3 regions of the Stenotrophomonas riyadhensis genome follow, and region 1 is predicted to be linked to each of the others. Evidence: predicted binding sites of a transcription regulator. Region 1 holds the regulator's gene; each other region holds the start of a gene.
The links. Region 1 encodes FliA, which starts transcription of late flagellar genes. Its sites were predicted from a motif close to TAAAGTTTNNCNNNCNNNGGCCGATAA; they were not measured.
Positions count from the first base shown of each region.

Region 2: SriyCCGPB3_RS16010 (methyl-accepting chemotaxis protein) is a predicted target of FliA. The motif match lies at 2,704-2,730, and genes of this name have one in related genera.
Region 3: SriyCCGPB3_RS21350 (GGDEF domain-containing protein) is a predicted target of FliA. The motif match lies at 2,629-2,655, and genes of this name have one in related genera.

Region 1 covers NZ_CP155568.1:2,152,760-2,157,952, forward strand. Annotated here, with positions in the region: gene SriyCCGPB3_RS10130 (chemotaxis protein CheA) at 1-1,679, opposite strand, end outside; gene SriyCCGPB3_RS10135 (protein phosphatase CheZ) at 1,682-2,287, opposite strand; gene cheY (chemotaxis response regulator CheY) at 2,287-2,679, opposite strand; gene SriyCCGPB3_RS10145 (RNA polymerase sigma factor FliA) at 2,737-3,480, opposite strand; gene SriyCCGPB3_RS10150 (MinD/ParA family ATP-binding protein) at 3,477-4,364, opposite strand; gene flhF (flagellar biosynthesis protein FlhF) at 4,351-5,193, opposite strand, start outside.
Region 2 covers NZ_CP155568.1:3,428,149-3,433,341, reverse strand. Annotated here, with positions in the region: gene hflC (protease modulator HflC) at 1-22, shown strand, start outside; gene SriyCCGPB3_RS16025 (DUF2065 domain-containing protein) at 90-275, shown strand; gene SriyCCGPB3_RS16020 (adenylosuccinate synthase) at 601-1,893, shown strand; gene SriyCCGPB3_RS16015 (hypothetical protein) at 2,011-2,649, shown strand; gene SriyCCGPB3_RS16010 (methyl-accepting chemotaxis protein) at 2,760-4,889, shown strand; gene SriyCCGPB3_RS16005 (hypothetical protein) at 4,947-5,193, opposite strand, start outside.
Region 3 covers NZ_CP155568.1:4,647,911-4,653,103, forward strand. Annotated here, with positions in the region: gene SriyCCGPB3_RS21335 (lytic murein transglycosylase) at 1-222, opposite strand, end outside; gene egtD (L-histidine N(alpha)-methyltransferase) at 307-1,281, opposite strand; gene egtB (ergothioneine biosynthesis protein EgtB) at 1,278-2,549, opposite strand; gene SriyCCGPB3_RS21350 (GGDEF domain-containing protein) at 2,699-3,979, shown strand; gene SriyCCGPB3_RS21355 (YchJ family protein) at 3,983-4,375, opposite strand; gene SriyCCGPB3_RS21360 (sulfite exporter TauE/SafE family protein) at 4,478-5,193, shown strand, end outside.

The DNA.
Region 1 (5,193 bases):
CGCGCTTCGCCGGCCTGCAGCACCACGATGGTCAGCAGGGTCGACGCGGCCGGCGTCACATCCAGCCACTGGCGCAGATCGACCAGCGGCAGGGTGTGCGAGCGGCGGTCAAGCACGGCGCGGCCGTCGAACCAGCCGAGCGACGTGCGCGGTGCGTGCAGCACTTCCATCACGCGCGCCAGTGGCAGCGCATAGACATCCTCACCGGCCTGCACCAGCAGGGTCGGCAGGATCGCCAGGGTCAGTGGTACTCGGATCATGAAGCGGCTGCCACGGCCCAGTTCCGACTGGATCTGGATCTGGCCGCTAAGCTCGCGGATCCGCGACTGCACCACGTCCATGCCGACGCCACGGCCGGAGATGTCGGTGACCTGCTGCTTGGTCGAGAAGCCCGGCAGGAACACCAAGTGCAGGCATTCCTCGCTGCTCAGGCGGGCGGCGGCTTCCGGGTCGATCAGGCCCTTCTCGCGCGCCTTCGCGCGCAGCTTTTCCGGGTCGATGCCAGCGCCATCGTCCTGCACCTCGATGCTGACGTAGTCGCCTTCCTGCTGTGCCGACAGGCGCACATGGCCCATCCGTGGCTTGCCCTGTGCTTCGCGCAGGTCGGGCATTTCCACGCCATGGTCGATGGCGTTGCGGACCAGGTGCACCAGCGGGTCGGCCAGGGCTTCCACCAGGTTGCGGTCGAGCTCGGTCTCGGCGCCGATCAGCTCCAGGTCCACTTCCTTCTTCAGCGAGCGGGCGACGTCGCGGGCGACCTTGGGGAAGCGCGAGAACACCTTGCCCACCGGCTGCATGCGGGTACGCATCACGGCCGACTGCAGGCGGGCCGTGGCGATATCCAGAGTGGACACGGCGCGGTCCAGCTCCTCGTCACGCAGGCGCGCACGCAGGGTCTTGAGCCGATTGCGCGACAGCACCAGTTCGCCGATCAGATTGACGATCGCATCCAGGCGCTTGGTGTCCACGCGCACGGTGTGTTCGGCTTCGGCCAGCGGCTTGGCGGCCGGCTTGGCCGCCGGTGCCGGTGCGGCCGCCGAGCGCGGGGCGGCGGTCGGCGCCGGTGCCACTACCGCAGCGGGCTTGGCGCCCGGTGCGGCGCCACCGTGCAGCTGGTCGAGCAGGGCTTCGAATTCGTCTTCGCTGATCAGTCCGTCGTCAGCCTTCTTCGCAGGCGTGACCGCGGTCGGCGCATTGCCGCCGTGCAGCTGGTCGAGCAGGGCCTCGAATTCGTCGTCGGTGATCAGGTCGCTGCCACCGGCAGCGGGCACGGTGACGGCCACGGGCGCGGCGGCACCGCCGCCATGCACGTCGAACTGGGCGATCAGGTCCGGCGGTGCATAGCCCGGTTCTGTGCCGGAAGACACGGCATCCAGCATCGACTGCAGGTAATCCAGCGATTGCTGGGCGGCATCGAAGTGGTGGGCCTGCAGCACGGCCTGGCCGGCACGCGCGGCGCCCAGCGCTTCTTCAGCGGCGTGGCACAGCTCGACCATGGCAGTGACGCCGAGGAAGCCAGCACCGCCCTTGAGCGTGTGGTAGCCGCGGAACACCGCGTTGAGCTGATCGCTGTCCTGCGGTGCCTGCTCCAGCGACACCAGCTGTTCGCCGAGGCGATCCAGGATCTCCTGCGCCTCGATGATGAAATCGGCAGTGATGTCGTCGGATACCGCGCTCATGCTTACAGCCCCAGATCCGACAACAGGTCGTCGGCGTCGTTCTGCGAGACCGCGTGGCGGTCCAGTCCCTTCAGTGCCGGCCCGGCCAGTTCCGGGTCGGTGCGATGCTGTTCCGGCGGCAGGCCGAGCGCGCCGAAACCTTCATGCACGCGGCGGACGATGCCGACCACGCGGCGGATGATCTGGCCGGTCAGGTCCTGGTAGCTCTGGGTCAGGGCGATCTCGGTGAGGTTGTGGCGGATGCGATCGAGCTGCGCGTCCTGGCCCGGCTGCAGGCCTTCGGCGCGCAGCTGTTCGGTCAGGCTGCGGCATTCTTCGGCCAGGTCCAGGGTGCGGTGCGTGGCCTGTTCGGTCATCGCCACCACGTGGTCCAGGCGCGCGCAGGCATCGTCCAGTTCGCCGGCTTCGCTGGGTACGGTCGGCAGTTCACCCAGCGCCTGTCCCAGTTCGCGGGCCAGCCGCGAAAGGCCGCTCATCATCGGCTGCGTGCGCAGCGCGACCAGTCCGTCGATGCGCTGCCGCCAGGCGGCCTCATCACCGGACTCCAGCGCGTCCAGGGCTTCCTGCAGGCGCAGGGCGAGGGCGTTCTTGTCGACCGTGGTATCCATCAGGCGCTGGCCGCCAGGCGTTCGAAGATCTTGCCGAGCTTCTCTTCCAGCGTCTGTGCAGTGAACGGCTTGATGATGTAGCCGTTCACACCGCTCTGGGCGGCTTCGATGATCTGCTCGCGCTTGGCTTCCGCGGTGACCATCAGCACTGGCAGGGTCTTCAGCTTGGCATCGGCGCGGATCGCCTTGAGCAGCTCGATGCCGGTCATCACCGGCATGTTCCAGTCGGTGACCACGAAATCGAACGGCTGGCTCTGCAGCAGCGACAGCGCAGCATGCCCGTCCTCGGCTTCGGCGGTATTGGTGAAGCCCAGATCGCCCAGCAGGTTCTTGACGATTCGACGCATGGTCGAGAAGTCGTCGACGATCAGGATGCGCATGTTCTTGTTCAAAGCAGAATTCCTTTGTTGTTCATTCCGGGTGGCCGGGGGCAGCCACCTCGGGCATGTTCATTCTTCCAGGCCGGCGTCTGCCGCCTCGAAAATCTTCAGTCGACCACGCAGGCGCAGCACGGCCTGGCCGTGGATCTGGCAGACCCGCGACTCGCTCACGCCGAGCACCGCGCCGATCTCCTTCAGGTTCAGTTCCTGCTCGTAGTAGAGCGAAAGCACCAGCTTTTCGCGCTCGGGCAGGTGGCCAATGGCCTTGCCCAGTTCGCGACCGAATTCGCCCCGCTCCAGCACCTGCTGCGGGGTCGGTCCGCCCTGGGCGACGGTGTCCAGCTCGCCCTGGTCCTCGATGCGCGATTCCAGGCTCAGCACCTGGCCGCGCGCAGCGTCTTCCATCAGTCGCAGGTATTCGGGCAGCGGCATCTCCATCGCAGCGGCCACTTCGGTGGCGCTGGCGGCGCGGCCACTGCTCTGTTCCAGGCGGCGGATTGTGGCGGCGGCATCACGAGCACGGCGGTGCACGGAACGCGGCACCCAGTCACCACGGCGGATCTCATCGATCATCGAACCGCGGATGCGGATCGAGGCGTAGGTCTCGAACGAAGCACCCTGGTCGGCGTCATAGCTGCGCGAGGCCTCGATCAGCCCCATCATGCCGGCCTGGATCAGATCGTCGACTTCGACGCTGGCAGGCAGGCGTGCGGCGAGGTGGTGGGCGATGCGCCGCACCAGGTCCGAGTGCAGGGCGATGACCTCGTTGGCTGCCGAGCGCTGCACTTCCCTGTATTGGGCTGCGCCTTTCATGCCGCCACCCCGCGCTGCTTGAGGATGCGTTCGAGGAAGAATTCAACGCCGCCACGCGGTTCGGTCGGCGCCTGCCAGCGTGCGGTGCGGCGCGCGATCTCGGTGATCGCAAGCGCGGCGGGGCTGGACGGATAGGCCTTCACCACCGGCTGCTGGCGCTGCACCGACAGGCGCAGCCAGTCATCCTGCGGCACACAGCCCAGGTAGTTCAGCGACACATCGGCGAGGAACTTCTCGCAGACACGGGTCAGCTTCTCGTACAGCACGCGGCCCTCGTTCGGGTCGCGCACCATGTTGGCCACCACCTGGATACGGTCCACGCCGCGCTCGCGCGACAACACCTTGATCAGCGCATACGCGTCGGTGATCGAGGCCGGCTCGTCACAGACCACCACCACGGTGTCCTGCGCGGCCTGGCAGAAGGTCAGTACGCCGTCGGTGATGCCGGCGGCGGTGTCCACCACCATGATGTCCAGTTCGCGCTCCAGCTCGGAGAACACGTTGACCAGGCCAACGTGCTCGGCCGGGGCGAGCTCGGCCATGTGGCGGCGGCCGGACGCGGCCGGGACCACCAACACGCCGTTCGGGCCTTCGACGATGACGTCTTCCAGCGAGCAGCGGCCGGCGACCAGGTCGGCCAACGTAAAGGTGGGGTTCAGCCCCAGGATCACGTCGATGTTGGCCAGGCCGAGGTCGGCGTCCAGCAGCAGCGTGCGCTTGCCCATGCCGGCCAACGCCACGGCCAGGTTGGCCGAGACGTTGGTCTTGCCCACGCCGCCCTTGCCGCCGGTCACGGCGATGGTGCGCACAGGGCCGAGCGGCTCGCTGCGGGTGGCCGACAGCGGGAAGGTCTTGGTCAGCTTGGCGTACTCACGCGACGGCATGGTTCAACTCCGGGTTGCAGGGCATATCGGCCGCTCGGCGCAAATCTTCAAGGCGAAGTACAAGATTGGCTGCACTGGCCCGGTGCAGGTCCTCCGGGACGTCCTGGCCATCGGTCACCCAGGTGATCGGCAGGGCATGGTCCACGGCCACCGACAGGGCGTTGCCGAAGCGGCCGGTCTCGTCCAGCTTGCTCAGCACCAGGCCCTGCAGGTTGGCGGCGCCGAAGCGGCGGACCACCTCGTCCATGTCGCCGAAGCTGGTGTTGGCCGGCAGTACCAGCAGGGTGCGGACCTGGCGCGCGGCGCGCAGCCACTGCAGCTGGGCGGCCAGTGCGCGGTCGCGCGGGCCCAGGCCGGCGGTGTCGATCAGCACCAGCTTGTAGTCCTTCAGGCGTTCCAGCAGCTGGTCCAGGTCGGTGCCGCTGTTGGCCTCGTGCACGGCGATGCCGAGCTGGCGGCCGTAGCCGTACAGCTGCTCGCGGGCGCCGATGCGGGTGGTGTCGGTGGTGACCAGGGCGACGTCACGCGCAGCGTGCTTCTCGGCGAAGCGCGAGGCCAGCTTGGCGATGGTGGTGGTCTTGCCGGCGCCGGTGGGGCCGACCAGTGCGATCACACCACCTTCTTCCAGCGGGTCGACCGGGGCGATCGGCAGCTTGCGCGAGATCAGCCCCAGCATCAGGCCACGGCCACGGTGGGCTTCGGTTTCCAGCGGGATCTGCATGGCCACGTCGCGGGCGAGGCCGGCATCGAAGCCATACTCGTCCATCAGGTCCAGCGCGGTGGCGCGCACTGGGCAGCCGCGCAGGCGCTCGTCGGTGAAGCGGTTCAT
Region 2 (5,193 bases), 1.3 Mb from region 1:
GTACCTGAAGAACGACCGCTGAGGTCGCAGGGCAGTACCCCACGGGGCCCGGCCAGATGCCGGGCCCCGTGCTTTTTCCGGAGTCCCCCATGAAAGATCTGTTCGCCGCCGTCTGCCTGGTGGCGGTGCTGGAAGGCCTGTTCCTGTTCGTCGCCCCGTTCGCCTGGAAGCGCATGGCCGAGCGCCTGCTGGACCTGCCCAGCCCGGCCCTGCGCAGCTTTGGCGGGCTGGTGCTGCTGGCCGGCCTGAGCCTGCTGTGGTGGGTGCGGCATTGAAAGGGTAGTGCCTGACCGGCCGGTACATGCGTGGCGCGGCTCTGGTAGATGCCAACCTTGGTTGGCATTGCCGGCCAGCGGCCGGCACGACCGGGCGGGGCGCCTGACCGGCCGGTGAAGCCGTCCGTCGGAAAGGTGGCACCCGACCCCGGAAACCCGGATAATGCACAAAAGCCGGACGGGCCTCCCCGTTCGGCTTTTTCCGTGTCTGGGCCTTCCATCGCCGGCTGCTCCCCGTTTGGAGCCGCCTTCCAGGTGCTGGCCAGCCCCGCCACGGTTCAACCGTCCGCGGCCCCGATGGCCGCAACAAATCGAGGAGCCCGTCATGGGTCAGTCTGTCGTAGTGTTGGGTGCCCAGTGGGGCGATGAAGGCAAGGGCAAGATCGTCGATCTGCTCACTGAGGAAATCGGCGCCGTCGTGCGCTTCCAGGGCGGCCACAATGCCGGCCACACCCTGGTCATCAACGGCAAGAAGACCGTCCTGCACCTGATTCCGTCGGGCATCCTGCGTGACGACGCGCTGTGCCTGATCGGCAACGGCGTGGTGATCTCGCCGGCCGCGCTGCAGAAGGAAATCGCCGAGCTGGAAGCCTCCGGCGTGGAAGTGCGTTCGCGCCTGAAGATCTCCCCGGCCGCGCCGCTGATCATGCCGTACCACATCGCCCTGGACCAGGCGCGCGAGCGCGCTGCCGGCGGCAAGGCGATCGGCACCACCGGCCGTGGCATCGGCCCGGCCTACGAAGACAAGGTGGCGCGTCGCGGTATCCGCATCGCCGACCTGCATTACCCGAAGCAGCTGGAAGAACTCCTGCGCACTGCGCTGGATTACCACAACTTCGTGCTGACCAAGTATCTGAACACTGACGCGGTCGATTTCCAGAAGACCTTCGACGAAGCGCTGGCCTTCGGCGAATACGTGCAGCCGATGAAGTCCGACGTGGCCGGCATCCTGCACGACCTGCGCAAGCAGGGTAAGCGCGTGCTGTTCGAAGGCGCGCAGGGTGCGCTGCTGGACATCGACCACGGCACCTACCCGTACGTCACCAGCTCCAACACCACTGTTGGTGGTGCGCTGGCCGGTTCCGGCGTCGGCGCCGATTCGATCGACTACGTGCTGGGCATCGCCAAGGCCTACGCCACCCGCGTCGGCGGCGGCCCGTTCCCGACCGAACTGGACGACGAAGTCGGCCAGGGCATCCGTGACCGCGGCGCCGAATACGGTGCCTCGACCGGTCGTCCGCGTCGTTGCGGCTGGATGGACATCGTCGCGCTGAAGCGCGCCGTGGCCATCAACGGCATCAGCGGCCTGTGCATCACCAAGCTGGACGTGCTGGATGGCATGGAAAAGCTGAAGGTCTGCATCGCCTACGAATACAACGGCAAGCGCACCGAATACGCGCCGCTGGACGCGCAGGGCTGGGAAGACTGCACCCCGGTGTACCTGGAGTTCCCGGGCTGGAGCGAGAACACCCACGGCATCACCAACTGGGACGAGCTGCCGCCGGCCGCACGTGCCTACCTGCGTTCGCTGGAAGAGCTGGCCGGTTGCCCGATCAGCATCGTCTCCACCGGCCCGGACCGCGACCACACCATGGTCCTGCAGGATCCGTTCGCCTGAGGTAGCGCCGGGCGCTGCCCGGCGTAGGTGACAGGAAGAGCCCCGCGAAAGCGGGGCTTTTTCGTTACTGTGTCGGCACGGCCAGCAGGGAAGTGACGTGATGACCCGGATGTCAGCGTGAAGGGCGTAACGGTGGTGCGGATCACCCTGTGGGTGCTGTGGAGCCTGTGGGCGCTTGCCTGCGCGGTGCTGGTGCTGGGCGCGATCGCCAACTACATGGCCTCACGCACGCAGGTGCTGCCTCTGGTGCTGAGCCCGGGTGCGACGGCCGAGGTCACGGTCTACCGCTTCATTGATGACCAATTGCGGCTGCGCCTGCGTTACGCGGATGACGGTACTGCCACGGCGATCGACCCTGAGGTGCGCCTGCGCGCGGAAACCCCGACAGATCAAACTGACTTCCGCGCCGAAACGCGTTCGGGCGTGCCGGGCTCCGGCATTACCCGCGCGCTGGAATCGGTTGAGCCTGGTGGATTTGCCGCCTCGTACTTCGGCTATGGCCGGGGGGATGCGCTGCCGCGCGGGCGTTCGTGGCTGCGGGTGACCGTTCTGGAGGTCGAGCCCGCGCTGGCGGGGCGCGTGGCCTCGGTGGAACTGCTGCCACCGATGGACGTGCTGAAGCTGACTGACCTGGACTACGTGTGGCTGTGGCCGTTCTTCTTCTGGAAGGTGGCGGCGTTGTTCCTGCTGATTCCGGGCGCTGCGCTGGCGGTGTTCACCTTCACCCTGCGGCGCTGGCAGCGCCGGGTGCCGTGACCGCCGTGCCATCACCTCTCTGAACCGTACCCGGCCGGATGGCATGGTCGCCATCAAGCCACGCCCGGCAGCGGCCGATAGGGGCGCATCCCCCCGTTTTGGATGTACCGATGAACTACTTGAGGAATGTCAGGGTTGCCTGGCGTCTTGGGCTGGGCTTTGGCCTGTTGCTGCTGCTGGTCGCCGCCGTGGTGGCCACCGGCGCCACCGCCAGTGTCGTGCAGAAGCGCGCGATGCAGCAGGTGGTCGACGTCAGCGTGGCCAAGGTGCGCCTGCTGTCGCAGATGCTCGATGCCAACAACCAGATGATGGTGGTGCGCCGCGAGATGCTGATCCGCCAGGGCGAAGACCGCGGCCACGACGAGCAGCGCATCGCCGATCTGGTGAAGCGCTACGAGGCCAGCTGGACCGCCTACCAGGCGCTGCCCAGCGACGCCGACGGCAAGGCCATTGCCGAAACCATCGCGGCCAAGCGTGCCATTGCGCGCCCGCTCAACAAGCAGACCAGCGAACTGATGGAGCAGGGCGACTACCCGGGCGCCGTGGCGCTGACCCTGGGGCCGGTGCAGGAAGCGGCCAATGGCTGGAACAAGGCGCTGTCCGATGGCGTGGACTTCGAAGAGAAGGAAAGCCGTGATGCCGCCGCCGAGGCGATTCGTCTGGGTGAGCGCAGTCTGCTGCAGCTGCTGGTGCTGGGCGGTGTCGCGCTGCTGGTGGGCATCGGTGCCTCGGTGATGATCGGCCGCAGCCTGACCGGCCCGCTGGCCCGCGCCGTGAACCTGGCCGAACGCCTGTCCAAGGGACAGTTGGACCAGGAGTTTCGTCTTGGTGGCCGCGATGAACTGACCCAGCTAGGCGAAGCCATGGCCAGTGTGCGGCAGAGTGTGCAGGCGGCGATCGGCGCACAGCTGCAGATGGCAGAGCAGCATGAGGCCGGCGCGATCCGCTATCGCATGGACGTCACGGCGTTCCCCGGTGACTTCGGCCGCATGGTGCAGGCCACCAACAGCCTGGTCGAATCGCACGTGCAGGTGGAGCTGCTGATGGCCGAGGTGATGCAGCGCTACGCCATCGGCGACCTCAGCCGTGACCTGCCGGATTACCCGGGCGAGAAGGGCACGCTGACCCGCACCCTGGCGGCAGTGAAGCAGAGCCTGATGGCAATCAACGCGCAGATCGATGAACTGGCCCGCGCCGCGCGCGCCGGTGATTTCAGCATGCGTGGCGACGCCGCTGCATTCCAGTTCCAGTTCAAGGCGATGGTCGAGCACCTCAACGGCATGATGGCCAGTTCACAGGCCAGCATCGCCGATGTCTCCGACGTGCTGCGCGCGATCTCGCACGGCGACCTGACCGCACGCATGGACGGCGAGTACGACGGCGTGTTCGCACGCATGCGTGACGACGCCAATACCACCACCGCACAGCTGACCGGCATCGTGCGGGGCATCCAGGTGGCTGCCGACAGCATCAACAACGCGGCGCAGGAACTGGCCGCCGGCAACAACGACCTGTCGCGCCGTACCGAGCAGCAGGCGGCCAATCTGGAAGAAGCCGCCGCATCGATGGAGGAGCTGACTTCCACCGTGCGCCAGAACGCCGAGCTGGCGCGTCAGGCCGACAGTGAAGCACATGCGGCCGGTGCCGCCGTGCGCGAGACCGAACAGGCGATGGCACAGATGGCGTCGGTCATGGGTGAGATCGACCAGTCCTCGGCACGCATCTCGGAAATCTCCACGGTGATCGACGGCATCGCGTTCCAGACCAACATCCTGGCGCTGAATGCTGCAGTGGAAGCTGCGCGTGCAGGTGAGCAGGGCCGTGGTTTCGCCGTGGTCGCCAGTGAAGTGCGCACGCTCGCGCAGCGTGCCGGTGTCGCCGCCAAGGAGATCAAGGAACTGATCGAAGATGCCGCTGCCAAGGTGAAGAGTGGCCTGGCAGTGACCGTTGAATCGGAAGCCGCGATCGCGCGCGTGGCACAGGCAAGTTCGCGCACGACCCAGCTGATGAGCGATATCGCTGCGGCCAGCAAGGAACAGGCCGCCGGTATCGAGCAGGTCAACCAGGTGGTGGTGCAGATGGACCAGGTGACCCAGCAGAACGCCGCGCTGGTGGAAGAAGCCACTGCCGCCAGCCGCGCACTGGAAGAACAGGCGCATGCACTGACCACGTCGGTGTCGGTGTTCAAGGTGGAAGGCGAAGCGCAAGACAAGTATATGCGGCCTAAGTCCGCCGCGTGATGAATGGTTCGCGCGCTGGAGTACCTCCAGCGCGCATTGGAGTTGTTCATGCCAATGCTAGGTGCCGAAGAACAGCCGGATCGCATTGATGATGGTCGATGAGTGTGAGCCGATGGCCGTGGTTTTCTCCAGGCGTTCTAGCTTGCTCACGGCTTGATGCTCTGGTGCTGAGTTCACATGAATACTGCCGACGTACATCACCGACGCCGAGGCCGGATTGTCTATTGATGCAAGTGTTGTATCGGCGACTTCAGTCTTGGATTCGGGGAAGAAGGGTTCACCGCTGCGACGCAGGAACTGCCGG
Region 3 (5,193 bases), 2.2 Mb from region 1:
TTCCGGCTGCGCATCGAGCAGGCCAAGCACACTGGGGTCCGGGGTGAGCCCAGCGGTGATTTCATTGAAGCGATCGGCACTGATGCCCTGGCTGGCGGCCGTGGCCTGCAGGTCCGTCAGGCAGCGGCTGAAGGCCGGATCGACGCTGGCATCCGGTGCTGCAGGCAACGCGGGGGGCGAGGCGAGAGCGGCCGCCAGGCCGAGCGTGGTCAGAATGGGCATGGCGTCCTCCGTGTTGCCGTTGCACGGCCATCTTAGGGGCACCGGTGTCGCTCAACCTGAAGCGGCACCCGCTGGCCGTCCGCCCTAGGCGGTGCGCAGCAGGCGCAGGCCATAGGCGGGACTGTCGGCGTCCCAGCGCTGCGTGACCTGCAGGCCCGCCTGCTGCAGCAGCGCTTCGAAGCTGTGGTCGGTGTACTTGTGGCTGTACTCCACGCGGATCGGTTCGTCGGCGGCAACGTGGAAGCTGCGGCCATCCAGATGCACATCCTGCGCCCAGCGGCTGACCAGATCGGTTTCGATGCGCAGCCGCGCGATGCTGTAACGGGCACGGTGGCGGAAGCCGTCGAGGTCGAAGTCGCTGCCGATCTCGCGGTTGAGCCGGGCCAGCAGGTTGAGGGTGAATGCGGCAGTGACGCCCTGCGCATCGTTGTAGGCCGCTTCGATCAGCGCCGGGTCCTTGTGCAGGTCGATGCCGACCAGGGCCAGGCCGTCGCGGCCCATGGTCTGGCGCATCGCCCGCAGCAGTGCGACCGCGTCTTCGCCTTCAAAGTTGCCCAACGTGGAACCGGGGAAGAACAGCAGCCGTCGCGCGGGTTCGCGTTCAGGCATGGGCACGGCCACGGGGCGGGTGAAGTCGGCACAGACCGGCAGCATCTCCACCTCGGGCAGCGCCGGTGCCAGATGGTCGATGCTGGACAGCAGCGCGGCCCGCGAGATCTCGATCGGCGTGTAGGCCACAGGGTCGTGCAGTGCGGCCAGCAGCTGCGCGGTCTTGCGTCCGCTGCCGCTGCCCAGCTCCACCACATGCAGGCGTGGTCCAACGGTCCGGGCAATGTCCGGCAGCACACGCGCCAGCAGGGCCAACTCGGTCCGCGTGGGGTAGTACTCGGGAGTCTGGGTGATCTGCTCGAACAGGCGCGAGCCACGCGCATCGTAGAAGTACTTGGACGGCAGCTGCCGGGGCGTGCGCGACAACCCGGCCACCACGTCGGAGAGGATCTGCTGGCGCCCGGGGGTGAGATCGGTCAATGCCTGCAGCGCGTCATGCACGGTGCTCATGTGAGGTCCCTGGCCAGGCGCAGTCCGGAAAACTGCCAGCGCGCCGGCGGCATGAAGAAGTTGCGGTAGCTGGCGCGCACATGGCCGCGGGGTGTCGCGCAGCTGCCGCCACGCAGCACCCACTGCCCGCACATGAACTTGCCGTTGTACTCACCGAGGTTGCCGGCGAAGGGACGGAAGCCCGGATAGGCGCCATACGCGCTGTGGGTCCACTCCCAGACATCGCCGAACAGCTGCCGCATTCCACTGCCCTGCGCTGCCTGCGGGTGCAGCCGGTCGTCATCGGCGAAATGGCCGCGCAGCGGCTGCGACGCAGCGGCGGCTTCCCATTCGTACTCGCTGGGCAGGCGCGCGCCGGACCAGCGGGCGCAGGCATCGGCCTCGTAGTAGCTGAGGTGGCAGACCGGCGCGTGCGGATCCAGTTCGCGCCAACCGCCCAGGGTGTACTCGCGCTGCAGGGCGTCATCCCAGTACAGCGGGTGCTGCCAGCCCTCGGCTTCGCGCAGCGCCCAGCCTTCGCTGAGCCACCAGCGCGGTTCGCGATAGCCACCGGCGTCGATGAAGGCCCGATACTCGGCATTGCTGACGGGACGCCCGGCCAATGCGTGCGCGGGGAGCAGCACGCGGTGCGCTGGCGATTCGTTGTCGTAGGCGAACGCGGCCTGCTGCGGCCATGCCGCGGCGCCGACGGTGACGATGCGCTCGGGTGATTCGATCCAGCCCTGCGCACTGGCAGCGCTGGTGGCAGGCTGCAGGTCCTCGCGGTAGGCCGGCTGCAGCGGGTTGCACCAGAACGCATGCTTGATGTCGGTGAGCAGCAGTTCCTGGTGCTGCTGTTCATGCTGCAGGCCCAACTGCAGGTGCTGCAGCGCCTGCTCATCGAGATCGCCCGCCGCCAACCGCGATTGCACCTGTGCATCGACCTGCTGGCGGTAGTCGCGCACCTGCTGCAGCGACGGGCGCGACAGCAACCCGCGCTGTGGCCGCGCATGCGCCGGGCCGATGCTCTTGTAGTAGCTGTTGAACAGGTAGTCCCAGGCCGGGTCATGCGCTGGCGCGGTGGCGAAACCCGCCAGCACGAAGCGTTCGAAGAACCAGGTGGTGTGGGCCAGGTGCCATTTGCTCGGGCTGGCGTCAGCCATGCTCTGCAGCATGGCGTCCTCGGCACTGAGCGGCGCGGCCAGCTGCAGGCTACGCGTCCGTACATGGGCGAACTGGCGGGCGAGATCGTGCTGCGGGGCAGCGACGGCGGCGGGTACGCTGTCCATGTGGGCAGCATCGGCGCAGGGCGGTGAGTGCGATGTCATTGTTCGGCGTCACTTTGTTCACATGGATGAGCCCCCGCATTCAAGATGCAGGCACGCACGCCGCTAACGGCAGTGCTGCGGCCGCGTCGTCACCGCGCTGGAATTCCTGCTTGCCCCTGCATCCGCTCCGCCAGCCTGCGCATTACCTGTTCGTGCTGCCCGCCGTGCTGGTTGCCGTGGTGGTGTGGACCGCATTGGATACCGCGGACGTGGCCAGCCCGGCGCAGCGCGTCCTGCCGTGGCTGCTGGCCTGCCTCGGTGCCGGTCTGGCCCTGCTCTACCACCAGGTGCGCACGCTGTGCCTGCTGCTGGTCGTGGCGGTGATGTTCGCGCTGCTGCACCAGGACGTCGCTGGCTACCTGCGCAGTGGCCATGTCGCCGCGCTGACGCCGCTGCGCTTCCATGCCATCTCGGCCTGGTTGCCGCTGTTGTTCGCCGGGCTGGCGTTGTGGCCGGAGCGCGGGCGCCGACGCCAGGACCTGCTGCTGCGCGGCATTGCCAGCGGCACCGCGTTGATGATCTTCCTGCTGTTGGCCGCGCAGCAGCCGCGTGGCATGCACGATCTGCTGTCGAACCGCCACTGGGCGTGGATCCCGGCCGATTGGAACGCGCTCGCGCAGTTGCCGGCAGTGCTGTTGCTGCTGGCCACCGCTGCGCTGGGCTGGCAGGCGTGGCGGCACCCGCGCCCACTGCATACAGCGATGCTGCTGGCCCTGCTGTGCCTGTGGTGGATGCTGCCACGGGTGTTCCTGCACCCGGTGCTGCTGCCGGCGCTGAGCAGTGCCGCCCTGCTGCTGATGCTGGGTGCGATGCTGCAGGAGTCCTTCCACATGGCCTTCCGCGATGAGCTGACCGGCCTGCCCGGACGCCGGGCATTCAACGAGACCCTGCAGCGGGCACGCGGCACCTACAGCATCGCGATGGTGGACGTGGACCACTTCAAATCGTTCAACGATACCCACGGCCATGACACCGGCGACGATGTGCTGCGCCTGGTGGCCTCGCGCCTGGCGAAGGTTGGCGACGGTGGTCGAGCGTTCCGCTATGGCGGTGAGGAGTTCGCGGTGGTGTTCCTGGACCGCCCGGCGGCGGCCTGCATGGATGCCGTGGAGGCGCTGCGGCAGAGCATCGAGGAGACCCGCATGCAGCTGCGCGACCGCAGCACCCGCAGCCGCGATGACGAAGCCGGCCGCCAGCAGCGCGGACGCGGTGGCAGCGGCCAGGTGGTACAGGTGACGGTGAGCATCGGCCTGGCCGACAGCCATGTGGATCCGCGCCCGATGGCGGTGGTCAAGGCCGCCGACCAGGCGCTGTACGTCGCCAAGGACGGGGGTCGCAACCAGGTGCACGCGCATGCCGGCCAGCGCGTGCTGGCCATGCGTGGCGGCTGAGGCTCAGACCGCGTCGAGGTAGTACCAGCGGCCGTCGATGCGCTGGAAGCGGCTGTGTTCGGTCATCTTGACCGCACTGCCGCCGCCGACGCGATAGCGCGCGGTGAAGCGGACGTCGGCGCTGTCGGTACCGGTGACGGTGTGCTCGTGTACGGTCAGGCCCAGCCAATGGGTACGCTGGCCGGGCGCATCATCCAGCGACAACTCGGCCGGACGCGTGTCCGGATGCCAGCTCTGGCGCAGGTAGTCGGCCAGACCGCGCACGTAGGCGCTGTAACGCGAACGCATCAGGCGCTCGGCATCGGGCGCGGCCTCACCGGCATGGAAACGGCCGCAGCAGGCAGCATAGTCGGCGGGCAGGCCACAGGGACAGGGATCGGCGGGTTTTCGGCTCATGCCGGCATTGTCGCCGGGTTGCGCGGATTGATCCACGCGCGGTACGGGCCAGCTGAAGCAGGACAGGCGTATGCTGTCGCGCCCCCACCTTGATTGATCGCCGTGCTGGAACTGGTTCCCCCTGAGTTGTGGTGGCTGGTGGTGATCGCCTTCATCGCCGGTCTTGTGGATGCCGCCGTGGGTGGCGGTGGCCTGGTGCAGCTGCCCGGCCTGTTCACGGTGCTGCCGCAGCAGACGCCGGCGATGCTGTTTGGTACCAACAAGTTCAGTTCGATGTTCGGCACCGGTGCGGCTGCCTGGCGCTATGCGCGCAACGTGCGCTTCCCGTGGAAGCCGGTGCTGTTCGCGGCCGGCACCGCCTTCATCTTCTCCTTCGCCGGGGCCACTGCGGTGAGCCTGCTGCCCAAGGACGCGGTGCGCCCACTGGTGCTGGTGCTGCTGATCGCGATGCTGGCCTATACGTTGTGGAAAAAGGACTTCGGCGCGCTGCACCGGCCGCAGGAGATCGGCCGCCGCGAGCTGGTGATCGCGCTGGCGATCGGTGCAGCGATCGGCTTCTACGATGGCTTCTTCGGGCCGGGCACCGGCAGCTTCCTGATCTTCCTGTTCGTGCGCTTCTTCGGCCTGGATTTCCTGCGTGCCTCGGCGGCGTCGAAGGTGGTGAACCTGGCGACGAATGTTGCAGCGATCTCGTTCTTCGTGCCGACCGGCAACATCCTGTGGCTGTTCGCGCTGCCGATGGCGGCGGCCAACATCATCGGTTCGGTGGTGGGCACGCGGCTGGCGCTGAAGGGCGGTACGCCGTTCATCCGCAAGCT